Regions from separate parts of the Streptomyces sp. NPDC006487 genome, predicted to be linked through region 1. Evidence: riboswitches for the same ligand, from Rfam matches in the RefSeq annotation. Region 1 holds a riboswitch; the other holds the start of a gene.
The links. A riboswitch is a leader RNA that binds a small molecule or an ion and turns the genes downstream of it on or off. The one in region 1 is predicted to bind S-adenosylmethionine.
Positions count from the first base shown of each region.

Region 2: it holds a riboswitch for S-adenosylmethionine, as region 1 does, so the genes downstream of both, ACFYM0_RS28375 (aminotransferase class V-fold PLP-dependent enzyme) here and thrC (threonine synthase) in region 1, are expected to answer to the same signal.

Region 1 covers NZ_JBIAHN010000021.1:43,967-51,616, forward strand. Annotated here, with positions in the region: gene ACFYM0_RS32150 (TetR/AcrR family transcriptional regulator) at 1-252, shown strand, start outside; gene ACFYM0_RS32155 (hypothetical protein) at 261-896, opposite strand; gene ACFYM0_RS32160 (phosphoribosylanthranilate isomerase) at 1,065-1,667, opposite strand; gene ACFYM0_RS32165 (hypothetical protein) at 1,973-2,107, shown strand; gene groL (chaperonin GroEL) at 2,210-3,832, opposite strand; gene ACFYM0_RS32175 (cold-shock protein) at 4,201-4,407, opposite strand; gene ACFYM0_RS32180 (MoaD/ThiS family protein) at 4,814-5,092, opposite strand; gene thrC (threonine synthase) at 5,130-6,440, opposite strand; SAM riboswitch class I at 6,458-6,616, opposite strand; gene ACFYM0_RS32190 (glucosyl-3-phosphoglycerate synthase) at 6,815-7,650, shown strand, end outside.
Region 2 covers NZ_JBIAHN010000017.1:33,740-41,389, reverse strand. Annotated here, with positions in the region: gene ACFYM0_RS28400 (heme-copper oxidase subunit III) at 1-544, shown strand, start outside; gene ACFYM0_RS28395 (c-type cytochrome) at 621-1,430, shown strand; gene ACFYM0_RS28390 (Rieske 2Fe-2S domain-containing protein) at 1,427-2,488, shown strand; gene ACFYM0_RS28385 (cytochrome bc complex cytochrome b subunit) at 2,485-4,113, shown strand; gene trpD (anthranilate phosphoribosyltransferase) at 4,339-5,403, shown strand; SAM riboswitch class IV at 5,519-5,635, shown strand; gene ACFYM0_RS28375 (aminotransferase class V-fold PLP-dependent enzyme) at 5,893-7,305, shown strand; gene ACFYM0_RS28370 (Lrp/AsnC family transcriptional regulator) at 7,617-7,650, opposite strand, start outside.

The DNA of each region.
Region 1 (7,650 bases):
TCGCTCGCCTCCGAGCTCGACAAGCGCGACGACGGCCTCGACCAGTCCCTGGCCACCGTCATGCGGGTGCTGCTCGACTGGGCCGAGCAGCAGTTCCTCGCACTGGGCCGCACCGAGGACGCCCGTGAGCTCGCGGTCGCCCTGATCGCCTCGTACCAGGGCGTCTCGCTGCTCACGAACACCTTCCGCGACCCGGAGATGATGGCCTCGGAGGGCCGGCGTCTGGAGCGGTGGATCGACTCGCTCGCCTGACGCCCCGCTCAGCCGGTGGGCTTCGGGACCACCTCGAAGGGGGCATTGCCGGTGTACTCGAAGGTGCCCGCGGGCAGGCAGTTCTCCTCCTCGACCGTGCCGAGGCCGTCGCAGTGCTGCGCCTTGAGCGTGAACAGGACGATGGTGGTGTGCGTACCGAGGTCCAGCGCCTTGAACGGCGGCGAGATCGCGATCGAGTACGGACGGCCGTCGGGGCCGAAGAGGCCGGTGCGCAGGACACGGCTCTTCTTGTAGGTGAAGCGCTGCTCCTGCGGCGTGCCGAGGTCGTGGATGTAGGTGGCGCTGACGAACTTGGAGTCGAAGTCGTCGATCGGATCGGGGCGCTCCGGCGTGTAGCCGGCCGGGTAGACGGCCTCCGCGGCGCTCGGCGCCGTGCCCCAGCCCGGCGCGATCCTGACCCACTTCGCCTTGGCGTAGGTCTCGCGACAGGGGGCCGGACCGATGATGCGGTCCTTCACGTCGAACAGCTCGTTGAGATCCCCGTCGGAGGGGGTGACACAGTGCGGGACCGGGGGCTTCGGATCGGGCAGCGGAGCGGCCGTGGCCGCGCTGCCGAGCGCGGCCACCAGCAGGGACGGGACGACAGCCGCGGCGGCGGCGGCGAGGCAACGTGCTCGTTTCACGGGGACCGGCTTTCGAGGTGGGCGATGGGCCGTCGGACAGCCGACCATCCCGGGCGGCCCGGTCCACGCAGACACCTGCGGCGAGCGGCCGGACGGCGCAGCGCATCCACACGCCCGGCCCCCGGCCCCGGGCTGCGCCCAGGGCTCCGCGCCTCGCACGCCGGACGGTCAAAGGCGCCGGGCCGCCGCGATGAAGGCGCGGATGAGGTCCGGGGACTTCACCCCGCGCTCGCTCTCCACACCGCTGGACACGTCCACGCCCCACGCGCCGGTGACCGCGACGGCCTCCCCGACGTTGGCCGGGGTCAGCCCGCCCGCCAGCAGCCAGCGGCCGGCCGGGGCGGTGAACTCCGCCGAGCCCCAGTTCCACGGTTTGCCGGAGCCGGGGTCCGGGGCGTCGAGGAGCAGCAGGTCCTCGCCGTACTCCCCGCAGCGCTCCACGGGCAGCGCCGTGGCCCGCAGCAGGGTGCGGCCCTCGGCGCGCAGCGCCGCGAAGTCTTCCGGGCCCTCCTCGCCGTGCAGCTGCACGCCCCGTACGCCGCTCTCCTCGGCGAACCGCCGCACCTCGGCGACGGACTGCCCCCGGAACACGCCGACGGTCAGCACCCCGTCCGGCACCCCGGCGGCCAGCTCCCGCGCGGTGGCGGCGTCGACCGTACGCGGACTGCCGGGCGCGAACACGAAGCCGACGGCATCGGCTCCGGCTGTCACGGCGACCTCGACGTCGTGCGCGGTCTTGAGCCCGCAGATCTTGACGAACACATCAGTCATGCCTGCAGTCAACCAAAGGTCGGGGGGCTGGGGCGGTCCGTCCCATAGGCCGGGCACGGCGGTCTGCCCGCCGCTAGCCTGGGACGAGGCACACATTCAGGCTCCAAGCTGCGCCACTCCCGTCGCATGCGTCTCCTGCGAGAGCAGCTCCAGGCACACGTCCCCGAGGGGCACTTCGCGGACACCTCACCCTTCCTCTTCCGGTTCGCGGCGGCCGAGCGCGGCTATGGTCCGGACCTGTACGTCGCGGACGAGGCGGCCTTCGAAGCAGAGGGACTCCACGCGGACGGAGCGGCACTGTCGACATGCAGCACTCGGAGATCACCTGCTTCTGGGACCCCTCCCCTCACGGATACCGCTCCCGCAAGACGGTCTCGTTCGGCCGGCCCCTGCACGTCCCGGAGCCGTTCGACTTCGACATCGACACCACCGGCTTCTAGGCCCGCGCAAACGCCCGAGGGCGGCACCCCCAGCTGGGGGTGCCGCCCTCGGTACGTGATGCGAACAGCCGATCTACCTTCGGGCCGGAGCCCGGGGGTGGATCAGAAGTCCATGTCGCCGCCCGGCATGCCGCCGCCGGCAGCGGCGCCGGCCTTCTCGGGCTTGTCGGCGATGACGGCCTCGGTGGTGAGGAAGAGAGCCGCGATGGACGCCGCGTTCTGCAGGGCGGAGCGGGTGACCTTCGCCGGGTCGATGATGCCCTCGGCGATCATGTCCACGTACTCGCCGGTCGCGGCGTTCAGGCCCCAACCGATCTGCAGGTTGCGGACCTTCTCCACGACGACGCCACCCTCGAGACCACCATTGACGGCGATCTGCTTGAGCGGGGCCTCCAGCGCGAGCTTGACGGCGTTGGCGCCGGTCGCCTCGTCGCCGGTGAGCTCGAGCTTGTCGAAGACCGAGGAGGCCTGCAGCAGGGCCACGCCGCCACCGGCGACGATGCCCTCTTCGACGGCCGCCTTCGCGTTGCGAACGGCGTCCTCGATGCGGTGCTTGCGCTCCTTGAGCTCGACCTCGGTCGCGGCTCCGGCCTTGATGACCGCAACACCGCCGGCGAGCTTCGCCAGGCGCTCCTGCAGCTTCTCGCGGTCGTAGTCCGAGTCGGAGTTCTCGATCTCGGCGCGGATCTGGTTGACGCGACCCTGGACCTGGTCGCTGTCACCGGAACCGTCGACGATGGTGGTCTCGTCCTTGGTGATGACGACCTTGCGGGCGCGGCCGAGCAGGTCGAGACCGGCGTTCTCGAGCTTGAGGCCGACCTCCTCGGAGATGACCGTGCCGCCCGTGAGGATGGCGATGTCGCCGAGCATGGCCTTGCGACGGTCACCGAAGCCCGGGGCCTTGACGGCGACGGACTTGAAGGTGCCGCGGATCTTGTTGACGACGAGGGTGGAGAGCGCCTCGCCCTCGACGTCCTCGGCGATGATCAGCAGCGGCTTGCCGGACTGCATGACCTTCTCCAGGAGCGGCAGCAGGTCCTTGACCGAGCCGATCTTGGAGTTGACGATCAGGATGTACGGGTCGTCGAGGGACGACTCCATGCGCTCCATGTCGGTGGCGAAGTACGCCGAGATGTAGCCCTTGTCGAAGCGCATGCCCTCGGTGAGCTCGAGCTCCAGGCCGAAGGTCTGCGACTCCTCGACCGTGATGACGCCTTCCTTGCCGACCTTGTCCATGGCCTCGGCGATGAGCTCGCCGATCTGGGTGTCGGCGGCGGAGATGGAGGCCGTCGAAGCGATCTGCTCCTTGGTCTCGACATCCTTGGCCTGCGCCAGCAGGGCGGCGGAGACGGCCTCGACGGCCTTCTCGATACCGCGCTTGAGGGCCATCGGGTTCGCACCGGCGGCCACGTTGCGCAGGCCCTCGCGGACGAGCGCCTGGGCGAGAACGGTGGCGGTGGTCGTACCGTCGCCGGCGACGTCGTCCGTCTTCTTGGCGACTTCCTTGACCAGCTCGGCGCCGATCTTCTCGTACGGGTCCTCGAGCTCGATCTCCTTGGCGATGGAGACACCATCGTTGGTGATCGTGGGGGCGCCCCACTTCTTCTCAAGGACGACGTTGCGACCCTTGGGGCCAAGGGTGACCTTGACGGCGTCGGCGAGCTGGTTCATGCCTCGCTCGAGACCGCGCCGGGCCTCCTCGTTGAACGCAATGATCTTGGCCATCTGAAGTGGTCCTCCCGGACAGCGGTGGATTGCTCCCGGACCGCGCCCGCGCCCGCGACGGACGGCCTGCGTGCCCGGCGGTTTCTTCCCGCCGGACCCCGTGGGCCTCACTGACCCGGTCCTCGTATAGGTAGCACTCTCACCAGGAGAGTGCTAACGCCAATGATTAGCACTCGACCCCCTCGAGTGCAAGCGGCTTCGGGCAACCCGGGATGAACAGCCGGGCGCGCCAAGGGTGCCGGAGCCGCCACGCACGAGGGGCCCGCATCCCGTGTCCAGGATGTGGGCCCCTCGTACATATGCCGTTGTGCCGTCGCACGCGGCCGCTGTGCGTGGCCCGTACGTGTCGGTGGTCGATCGCGGTCGGACTAGCCGGCGGCGAGCTTGACCATGTCCGCCTGCGGACCCTTCTGGCCCTGCGAGATCTCGAACTCGACCCGCTGACCCTCTTCAAGGGTGCGGTACCCGTCCATCTGGATGGCGCTGTAGTGGACGAACACATCCGCACCACCGTCGACCGCGATGAAGCCGTAGCCCTTCTCCGCGTTGAACCACTTGACGGTGCCCTGAGCCATGCCTAACTCCCCTATTACTGGCCCTTGCGCAGGACCGCACTTCGCGGTCCCGGGTCAGAACTTGCGCCGGAACGCCTCGACCGGGGCTGAATGTATCCGCACCGCTGCTGTCTGCAACAGGTCATTCCGACGAGAATTCTGGACACAGTAAAAGATTGAAATAGGGTGAAAACTCGGAATATTCCAGGGCAACTCGGGCCGGACAAACCACGCCAAGGACCCATAGCGCACTTGCATGTTGACTCAATGTCAACCCTCTCGCGGCCCGCTCATATGCGGCGGGCAAGAACAGCGGAGGGGACTTCCCCAACTCTACCGCGCCCAACCCAGCAGAATTGCCCCCTCCGTTTGGTAACGGAGGGGGCAATTCAGTTTCTACGAGGTCTCGCGCAAGCCGTACGAGGGCTCAGCAGCCGCCCGCGACGGCGGGAATGATCGAGATGCCGGCGCCGTCCGGGGTGGAGGTCTGCAGCCCGCCCTCGAAGCGCACGTCGTCGTCGTTCACGTAGACGTTGACGAAGCGGCGCAGCTTGCCCTGGTCGTCCAGGACGCGCGCGGCGATGCCGGGGTGGCTGGCCTCCAGGGACCGGATGACCTCTTCGAGGGTCGCGCCCTCGGCGGGGACCTCGGCCTGGCCGCCGGTGTAGGTGCGCAGGATGGTGGGGATGCGGACGTTGACGCTCATGGCGCTACTGCCTTTCCGGTGTGCAGGGAGAAGAGGATCAGGCCAGGTTGGCGGCGCGGAACGCGTCCAGGCTCGGGCGGATGGTGGCGGTCTGGCCACCACCTTCGGCCACCGCCTCCAGGGTCTTGAGGCCGTCACCGGTGTTCAGGACCACGGTGGTCAGCGCGGGGTCGAGCTGCCCGTTCTCGATGAGCTTCTTCGTCACGCCGACGGTCACGCCGCCCGCGGTCTCGGCGAAGATGCCCTCGGTCTGGGCGAGGAGCTTGATGGCCTCGACGACCTGCTCGTCGTTGACGTCCTCGACGAAGCCGCCGGTACGGCGCGCGATGTCCAGGACGTACGGGCCGTCCGCCGGGTTGCCGATGGCCAGCGACTTGGCGATGGTGTTCGGCTTCTGCGGGCGGACCACCTCGTGACCGGCCTTGAAGGCGGTCGAGACGGGCGAGCAGCCCTCGGCCTGGGCACCGAAGATCTTGTACGGCTTGTCCTCGACGAGGCCGAGCTTGATCAGCTCCTGCAGACCCTTGTCGATCTTCGTGAGCTGCGAGCCGGAGGCGATCGGGATGACGATCTGGTCGGGCAGCTGCCAGCCGAGCTGCTCGCAGATCTCGTACGCCAGGGTCTTGGAGCCCTCGCCGTAGTACGGGCGCAGGTTGACGTTGACGAAGCCCCAGCCCTCGCCCAGCGGGTCGCCGATGAGCTCGGAGCAGAAGCGGTTGACGTCGTCGTAGTTGCCCTCGATGCCGACGAGGTCGCCACCGTAGACACCGGCCATGACGACCTTGCCCTGCTCCAGGTCGTGCGGGATGAACACGCAGGAGCGGAAGCCGGCGCGGGCGGCCGCGGCGCCGACGGCGCCGGCCAGGTTGCCGGTGGAGGAGCAGGAGAGGGTGGTGAAGCCGAAGGCGCGGGCGGCCTCGACGGCGATGGCCACGACGCGGTCCTTGAAGGAGTGCGTCGGGTTGCCGGAGTCGTCCTTGACGTACAGCTTGCCGGTGACGCCGAGCTCCTTGGCCAGGTTGGCCGCGTCCACGAGCTTGGTGAAGCCGGGGTTCAGGCTCGGCTTGGAGGCCACGTCCGCCGGGACGGGCAGCAGCGGCGCGTAGCGCCAGATGTTGTTGGGGCCGGCCTCGATGGCGGCGCGCAGGGCTTCCGGGTCGCCCAGCGGCAGCTCGTAGGCGACTTCGAGCGGTCCGAAGCACTCGGCGCAGGCGAAGATCGGGCCGAGCTCGAAGCGGGTACCGCACTCACGACAGGAAAGGCCGGTGGCGGGACCGAGATCGACAGAGGTGCCGGAAGCGCTGGTTTCAACGGTTTCGGCAGAGGTTGCGACAGACTGTGCAGCCATGATGGCGAGGCCCTTTCTCCTCATCTTCCCCATGGCGCACTTCGCCATGAGACGGAATTGGCACCTTCCCTAGCCGGGGACCTCGCTGGCGGCGCTGGTGTGCGCGATCGCGAGAACCGACTGGAGGGTTGCCGGGGCTTCAACGGGCCGTGTCCCTCTGCCCCTCTGGATGAGCGGTATGGCACCGGCACACGCGCTCTGTGGCGCGCCGGTGCGTTTGTACGCGGGGACCCCCGGCATGCGGTGGACCTTCGCGTTGTTCAAGACTGTAACCGAAGGCCCGGGTGGTTGAGACAGCCGTCCGAACCGCGAGATGGATCACAATTCGGTCCAAACCACTGATGAACCCGATGATGAACCAGGGAGTGCTGAAGGTGCTGGAAGAGGTGGAGCGCTGGTTGGCAGACCGCTCCTGGTCAGCCGCCGACCGACCGCTCGGCCAGCTGCTTTCGGCCAAGCGGGCAGCGGGCACCACGGTGAGCGTGGTGCTGCCGGCGCTGAACGAGGAGGCGACGGTCGGCGAGATCGTCGAGGTGATCCGGCGCGATCTGATCGAGGGCCTGCCGGTGCCCCTGGTGGACGAGCTCGTCGTGATCGACTCGGGCTCCACGGACCGCACCGCCGAGGTCGCGGCCAAGGCCGGGGCCCGGGTGGTGCACCGCGACGAGGTCCTGCGGCGGATCCCGGCGCTGCCCGGCAAGGGCGAGGTGCTGTGGCGCTCGCTGCTCGTCACGAGCGGCGACATCGTCTGCTTCGTGGACGCGGACCTGCGCGATTTCTCGGCCGACTTCGTCTCGGGGATCGTCGGCCCGCTGCTGACCGATCCGGACGTGCGGTTCGTCAAGGCCATGTACGACCGGCCCCTCGGCCAGGAGTTCGGCGACCCGGCCGGCCCGGCCTCCGCCAAGGCCAACGGGCAGGGCGGCCGGGTCACGGAGCTGGTGGCCCGTCCGCTGCTCAACCTCCACTGGCCGCAGCTGGCCGGCTTCGTCCAGCCGCTGGGCGGCGAGTACGCCGTACGCCGCGAGCTGCTGGAGCGGCTGCCGTTCCCCGTGGGCTACGGAGTCGAGCTGGGCCTGCTGGTGGACGCGCTGCACACGGCCGGGCTGGACGCGCTGGCCCAGGTGGACGTGGGCGTACGGCTGCACCGCCACCAGGACGGCCAGGCGCTGGGGCGGATGGCCGCGGCGATCTACCGCACGGCGCAGGC
Region 2 (7,650 bases), on a different contig from region 1:
CGTGGGAACCATCATCTGGTTGAGTTCCGAGCTGATGTTCTTCGCGGCCCTCTTCGCGATGTACTTCACCCTGCGATCCGTGACAGGCGCCGAGTACTGGACAGAACAGGCTTCGGCCTTGAATCTGCCCTTCTCGGCGACGAACACGACGATCCTGGTGCTTTCCTCGCTCACCTGCCAGCTCGGCGTATTCGCAGCCGAGCGCGGTGACGTGAAGAAGCTCAGGACGTGGTTCATCATCACGTTCGTCATGGGTGCGATCTTCATTGGCGGCCAGGTGTTCGAGTACACCGAGCTGGTCAAGCACGAGGGCATGAGCCTCTCGTCCGGTCCGTACGGCTCGGTCTTCTACCTGACCACCGGCTTCCACGGTCTGCACGTGACGGGCGGTCTCATCGCCTTCCTGCTGGTCCTCGGCCGGACGTACGCGGCCAAGAGGTTCACCCACGAACAGGCCACGTCGGCCATCGTCGTGTCCTACTACTGGCACTTCGTCGATGTCGTCTGGATCGGCCTCTTCGCGACGATCTACCTGATCAAGTAGCGAACACGTCGCCGGGCGGGTCCCGGCACTCCATCCAGACACACCGACGCAGAAGATCCTGACACCGGGGTAATCCGTGAAAAAGCTCTCCGCACGACGACGCCATCCGCTGGCGGCGGTCGTCGTTCTACTCTTCGCGCTGGCGGTTACCGGGGGGCTGTACTCCGCCTTCGCGCCCGCGGGCAATGCGAAGGCCGACGAAACCGTCCAGTCCCTCGCCATCGAGGAGGGCCAGAAGCTCTACGCCGTCGGCTGCGCAAGCTGCCACGGAACCGGCGGTCAGGGTTCCTCTGACGGCCCCAGCCTGGTAGGCGTCGGCTCCGCTGCCGTCGACTTCCAGGTGATGACGGGCCGTATGCCCGCCCAGCAGCCCGGCGCCCAGGTGCCGAAGAAGCCCGTCATCTACACCCAGGCGCAGACAGACCAGCTCGCCGCGTACATCGCGTCCCTCGGAGCCGGCCCGATCGTGCCGTCCGAGAAGCAGTACGACCCGGCGGGCGCCGACATCGCGAAGGGTGGCGAACTGTTCCGCAACAACTGCGCGCAGTGCCACAACTTCACCGGCGAGGGCGGCGCACTGACGAACGGCAAGTACGCCCCCAACCTTGAGGGTGTCGAGCCGAAGCACGTCTACGAGGCCATGCTCACCGGCCCGCAGAACATGCCCTCCTTCCCCGACAGCACCATGCCGGAGAAGCAGAAGAAGGACATCATCGCGTACCTCCAGCACGTGAACGGCGAGAAGTCGACCAGCCCCGGTGGCCTCAAGCTCGGTGGCCTCGGCCCCGTCTCCGAGGGCCTCTTCGGCTGGATCTTCGGACTGGGTGCGCTGATCGCTGTCGCCGTCTGGGTCGCGGCCCACACCGCTAAGGCCAAGAAGTCATGAGTAGCCAAGACATTCCCGAAGAGAAGCACCTGCCGAGCGAGCAGGGCGACGCGCACCACGGTGCCGCGGCAGTGCCGGACAGCGACCCGTTCGCCGACCCCGGCCTGCCGGTCCACCGGCCGCGGATCCAGGACATCGACGAGCGGGCCGCGAAGCGCTCCGAGCGCACGGTGGCCTTCCTGTTCACCCTGTCGATGCTGGCCACGGTCGCCTTCATCGCCTCGTTCGTGATCCTGCCGGTCGACAAGATCGTCTACATCTTCCCCATCGGGAAGGTGAGCGCTCTCAACTTCGCCCTCGGCGTGAGCCTCGGCGCGGCCCTCTTCTGCATCGGCGCGGGCGCGGTCCACTGGGCCCGCACCCTGATGTCCGACGTGGAGGTCGCCGACGAGCGCCACGAGATCGCGGCTTCGCCCGAGCTCAAGGCGCAGGTCATGCAGGACTTCGCGGACGGCGCGCGCGAGTCGGCCATCGGCCGCCGCCCGCTCATCCGCAACACGATGTTCGGTGCGCTGGCCCTGCTGCCGCTCTCCGCCGTCGTGATCCTGCGCGACCTCGGCCCGCTGCCCGAGGACAAGCTGCGCAAGACCATCTGGGCGAAGGGCAAGATGCTCATCAACCAGAACACGATGGAGCCGCTCCGTCCCGAGGACATCGTCGTCGGGTCGCTGACCTTCGCCATGCCGGAAGGCCTGGAGGAGGACGCGCACGACTTCCAGACGCAGATCGCCAAGGCCGCCCTGATGATCGTCCGCATCCAGCCGGAGAACATCAAGGACAAGAAGGAACTGGAGTGGTCCCACGACGGGATCGTGGCCTACTCCAAGATCTGCACCCACGTCGGCTGCCCGATCAGCCTGTACGAGCAGCAGTCGCACCACGTGCTCTGCCCGTGCCACCAGTCCACCTTCGACCTCTCCGACGGCGCCCGAGTCATCTTCGGCCCGGCTGGTCACGCGCTCCCGCAGCTGCGGATCGGCGTCAATGACGAAGGTTTCCTCGAGGCGCTCGGCGACTTCGAAGAGCCCGTCGGTCCCTCTTTCTGGGAGCGCGGATGAGCACTGCCACTCAAACCAAAGAGCGCAAGGCTCCGGCCGGCGAGCGCGTAGCCGACTGGGCCGACGGCCGGCTGGGCATCTACAGCCTCGCCAAGTCCAACATGCGCAAGATCTTCCCGGACCACTGGTCCTTCATGCTGGGCGAGATCTGCCTCTACAGCTTCATCATCCTCATCCTCACGGGTGTGTACCTGACGCTGTTCTTCCACCCGAGCATGAACGAAGTGCACTACGACGGTTCGTACATCCCCATGCAGGGTGTCGCGATGTCGGAGGCCTTCCGCTCCACGCTCCACATCAGCTTCGACGTCCGCGGCGGCCTGCTCATCCGGCAGATCCACCACTGGTCGGCGCTGATCTTCATCGCGGCGATGCTCGTGCACATGATGCGCGTCTTCTTCACCGGCGCGTTCCGCAAGCCGCGCGAGGTGAACTGGGTCTTCGGCTTCCTGCTGCTGGTCCTCGGCATGTTCACCGGTTTCACCGGCTACTCCCTGCCGGACGACCTGCTCTCGGGCACCGGTGTCCGCTTCATGGAGGGCGCGGTCCTGGCCGTGCCGGTCGTCGGCACGTACCTGTCGTTCTTCCTGTTCGGCGGAGAGTTCCCCGGCGGCGACTTCGTGGCCCGGTTCTACTCGGTCCACATCCTGCTGCTGCCCGGCATCATGATGGGCCTGCTGGTGGCCCACCTGATCCTGGTGATCTACCACAAGCACACCCAGTACGCGGGCCCCGGCCGGACCGAGAAGAACGTCGTCGGCATGCCGCTGCTCCCGGTCTACATGGCCAAGGCCGGAGGCTTCTTCTTCCTGGTCTTCGGTGTCATCGCGGTCGTCTCGGCGATCGCCACGATCAACCCGATCTGGGCGCTCGGCCCGTACCGTCCGGACCACGTGTCCACGGGTGCGCAGCCGGACTGGTACATGGGCTTCTCCGAGGGTCTGATCCGTGCCATGCCGGGCTGGGAGATCAACCTGTGGGGCCACACCCTCGTCCTGGGTGTCTTCATCCCGCTGGTGATCTTCCCGCTGGTCCTGGCCGTGATCGCGGTCTACCCGTTCATCGAGTCCTGGGTCACCGGGGACAAGCGCGAGCACCACATCCTGGACCGCCCGCGCAACGCCCCGACGCGTACGGCCTTCGGTGTGGCATGGCTGACGTGGTACGTCATCCTGCTGATCGCCGGTGGAAACGACATGTTCGCGCAGTACTTCCACCTGTCGATCAACTCGATCACCTGGTTCGCCCGCATCGGGTTCTTCGTGGGTCCGGTCATCGCGTTCGTCATCACCAAGCGGATCTGCCTCGGCCTCCAGCGCCGGGACCACGACAAGGTGCTGCACGGTCGCGAGACCGGCGTCATCAAGCGCCTGCCGCACGGTGAGTTCGTCGAGGTCCACGAGCCGCTCTCGCAGGGCAAGCTGCACACGCTCACCTCGCACGAGCAGTACGCGCCCGCCGAAATCGGCCCCACGGTCGACGAGAACGGTGTCGAGCGCAAGGTGAAGCCGCTGGAGAAGCTCCGCGTCAAGCTCAGCAAGGGCTACTTCGGGGAGAACAACCAGATCCCGAAGCCCACGGTCGAGGAGTACAAGGAGATCCAGAGCGGCCACGGCCACCACTGATCTCCCGCATCACGGCTTCACACGCTTCACACGCTTCAAGATTCACGCAGGCGCAGTACGCACCACGCATGACTGCTTGAGGGACTGATTTCGGTCAGTCCTGGTGTCGCCACGGCGAGAGCCCCGTCCAGTGTCTGGACGGGGCTCTTTGCCGTCCCCGGGGCTGGATAGGCTGATCCCCTTCCCATCCGACGTGGAATCCTCGATGAGCAGCAGGAGCGGACCATGAACCTGGTGACCCCGGCAGGCGGCGACAGCGTGGCGGCCCGCGGCTGGCCGGGCCTTCTGGACGCCCTGCTGACCGGCCGTGACCTCGGCGCCGACGACACGGCCTGGGCCATGGACCGGATCATGCGCGGGGAGGCCACCGACGCCCAGATCGCCGGCTTCGCCGTCGCCCTGCGGGCCAAGGGGGAGACCGTGGCCGAGATCAACGGCCTGGTCCGCGCCATGTACGAACACGCCAACCTGATCGAGGTGCCGGGCCGGACGGTGGACATCGTCGGCACCGGCGGCGACGGGGCCAAGACGGTCAACATCTCCACGATGTCGGCCGTCGTGGTGGCCGGCACGGGCGCCAAGGTGGTCAAGCACGGCAACCGGGCCGCTTCCTCCGCGAGCGGCTCCTCGGACGTCCTGGAGAAGCTGGGCGTCAACCTCGACCTCACCCCCGCGCGGGTCGTGGAGGTGGCCGAGGAAGCCGGGATCACCTTCTGCTTCGCCGTCAAGTTCCACCCCGCGCTGCGGCACGTGGCGGCGGCCCGCCGGGAACTGGGCATCCGGACCACCTTCAACTTCCTCGGCCCGCTGACCAACCCGGCGCGGGTCCGGGCGCAGGCCACCGGTGTGGCCGACGCGCGGGTGGCCCCGATCGTCGCGGGCGTCCTGGCGGAGCGGGGCTCCTCGGCGCTGGTCTTCCGCGGTGACGACGGGCTCGACGAGCTCACCACCACGGCGACCTCCCGGGTCTGGTGGGTCCGTGACGGCGAGGTCAGGGAGCAGGGCTTCGACCCGCGCGACATCGGCATCCCGCTGGTCCCGGTCTCCGCCCTGGCCGGGGCGGACGCCTCGTTCAACGCCGACGTGGCCCGCCGCCTGCTGGCCGGCGAGACCGGCCCCGTGCGCGACGCTGTGCTGCTGAACTCGGCGGCGGCCCTGGTCGCCCTGGACCCGGGCACGGGCACGCTGGAGGAGCAGCTCGCCGCCGGTGTCGTACGGGCGGCGGAGTCGGTGGACTCGGGCGCGGCCCGGGAGGCGCTGGCCCGCTGGGTGGCGGCGAGCAACGCGTAGCCGCCGGGAAGATTGACCGTTCCGACGGGATCCGGCCAAGATCCGGCACTGACCCCGGTCCGCCATGTGGACCGGGGTCTTGCGTTCGGAAGATCATGTGGCAGGATGCTCCTCAGGTCACGAGTGACAGCGTTTAGGCCCCGGCTTGCTGTCCGGCAACCCTCCTTCCGTGGCGGGGTGCCCCGGGTGATGACCAGGTCGTAGGCAGTGAGGCCTACGGCAAGCGCGGATCCCTCGAACACCAGGGGTCCTGGTCTCTCGAGGAGCGTTTTCCGTGAGCAAGCGAATGCGATAGGGCGACTCCGCCCCTTCTTCACCCCTCGGAACAGGGTCACTTCCGCGTACCCGCAGCACACCTGCGGCAGCACATCCGTGTGCGGCGGCCGATCCGCGTTCCCGGGGCACTCCCGTACCCCGAACGGCCGCAGCGCCGTATCCGCGTACGGGCACACCGAAGCCATTCACACCTGCCTGCCGGGAGATACCGCCATGTCCGCAACCCTGTCCGCGTCCTTCGCCTCTGGCGCCACCACCACTGCCGCCGCCCTCACCTCCGCGGCCGAGGGCCCTGCCTGTGCCGAGCCGCTGGCGGTTCTCGGCCGCGAGGTCACCGTGCCGCTCGTCACCGGCGGCGAGGTCACCTACGCCGCCCTCGACTACGCGGCCAGCGCCCCCGCGCTCCAGCGGGTCTGGGACGACGTGGCCGCGTACGCCCCGTACTACGGCAGCGTCCACCGCGGCGCCGGGTACCTCTCGCAGCTCTCCACCGACCTGTTCGAGCAGAGCCGGGTCACGGTCGCCGAGTTCCTCGACTGCCGCCCCTGCGACCAGGTGGTCTTCACCCGGTCCACCACCGACTCGCTCAACCTGCTGGCCGCCGTGCTCCCCGCCGGCTGCCAGGTCTTCGTCTTCGAGACCGAGCACCACGCCTCGCTGCTCCCGTGGACGAACGCCCAGGTCACCTACCTCAACGCCCCCCGCACCCCGGACGAGGCCGTGGCCACCCTGGAGCGCGCCCTGGCCGACCGGGACCCCTACGGCCCCGCGCTGGTCTGCGTCACCGGAGCCTCCAACGTCACCGGCGAGCTGTGGCCCGTCAAGGAACTCGCCGCCGCCGCGCACGCCCACGGCGCCCGCATCGTCCTGGACGCCGCCCAGCTGGCCCCGCACCACCCCGTCTCGGTCCAGGACCTCGACGTGGACTGGGTCGCCTTCTCCGGACACAAGCTCTACGCCCCCTTCGGCTCGGGCGTGCTCGCCGGCCGCGCCGACTGGCTGCAGGAGGCCGAGCCGTACCTCGCGGGCGGCGGCGCCTCCCGCAAGGTGGCCCGCCGGGAGGACGGCGGCGTGGACGTCGAGTGGCACACCACCGCCGCCCGCCACGAGGCCGGCTCCCCGAACGTCATCGGTGTCTACTCCATCGCCTCCGCCTGCAAGGCGCTGAACGAGGCAGGCTTCGAGAACCTCGTCGCCCGCGAGCAGCACCTCATCGCCAAGGTCCGCGAAGGCCTCGCCGAGGTCCCGGCGGTCCGCGTCCTGTCCCTCTTCGGCGACGACGCCCCGCGCGTGGGCGTCATCTCCTTCGTCGTCGACGGCTGGAACAGCTCGCACTTCGCGGCCGCGCTCTCCGCCGAGTACGGCATCGGCGTCCGCGACGGCCTGTTCTGCGCCCACCCGCTGGTCCGCACGCTGCTCGGCAGCGAGCCGCAGGCCCAGGGCGAGTGCGGAGCCCCGGAGGCGGCCCCGGGGGAGCGGTCGCTGAACGCGATCCGCGTCAGCTTCGGCGCCGGCACCCCCGACGAGCACGTGGACCGCTTCGTCCGCGCGGTCAAGGAGCTCGTCGCGGACGGCGCCAAGTGGCAGTACCGCACCGAAGAGGGCCGCTGCGTCCCGGCCGTCTGAGAGAGCCTTCGGGGCATGACCCACCGGGATCCGATACCGGCCGCGGGCCCGGGACGGTGACGACCACCGGACCCCGGAGCTGATCCGCGGGTGGTGGCGCGACCGGGCCCGCGTGCGGGAGCGGGCCGTGGCGCTGGACCGGAAGTGGTCGGTGTCGCGCCGGGAGGACGAGCGGGAAGCGCCGGCGGGGCCCGCGCGTACGTCGCCCACATCGACGGGGACCTCGCCGGCCACCTGCGCGGCTGTCTCTTCCGGCAGGAAGAGGGCCGCCCCGCCCGCCCGGGCGAGGCGTTGCCCGTGCTCTGAAGCCGCTACGCGTCGAGGCCGATCGCGAAGGCCGCTTCC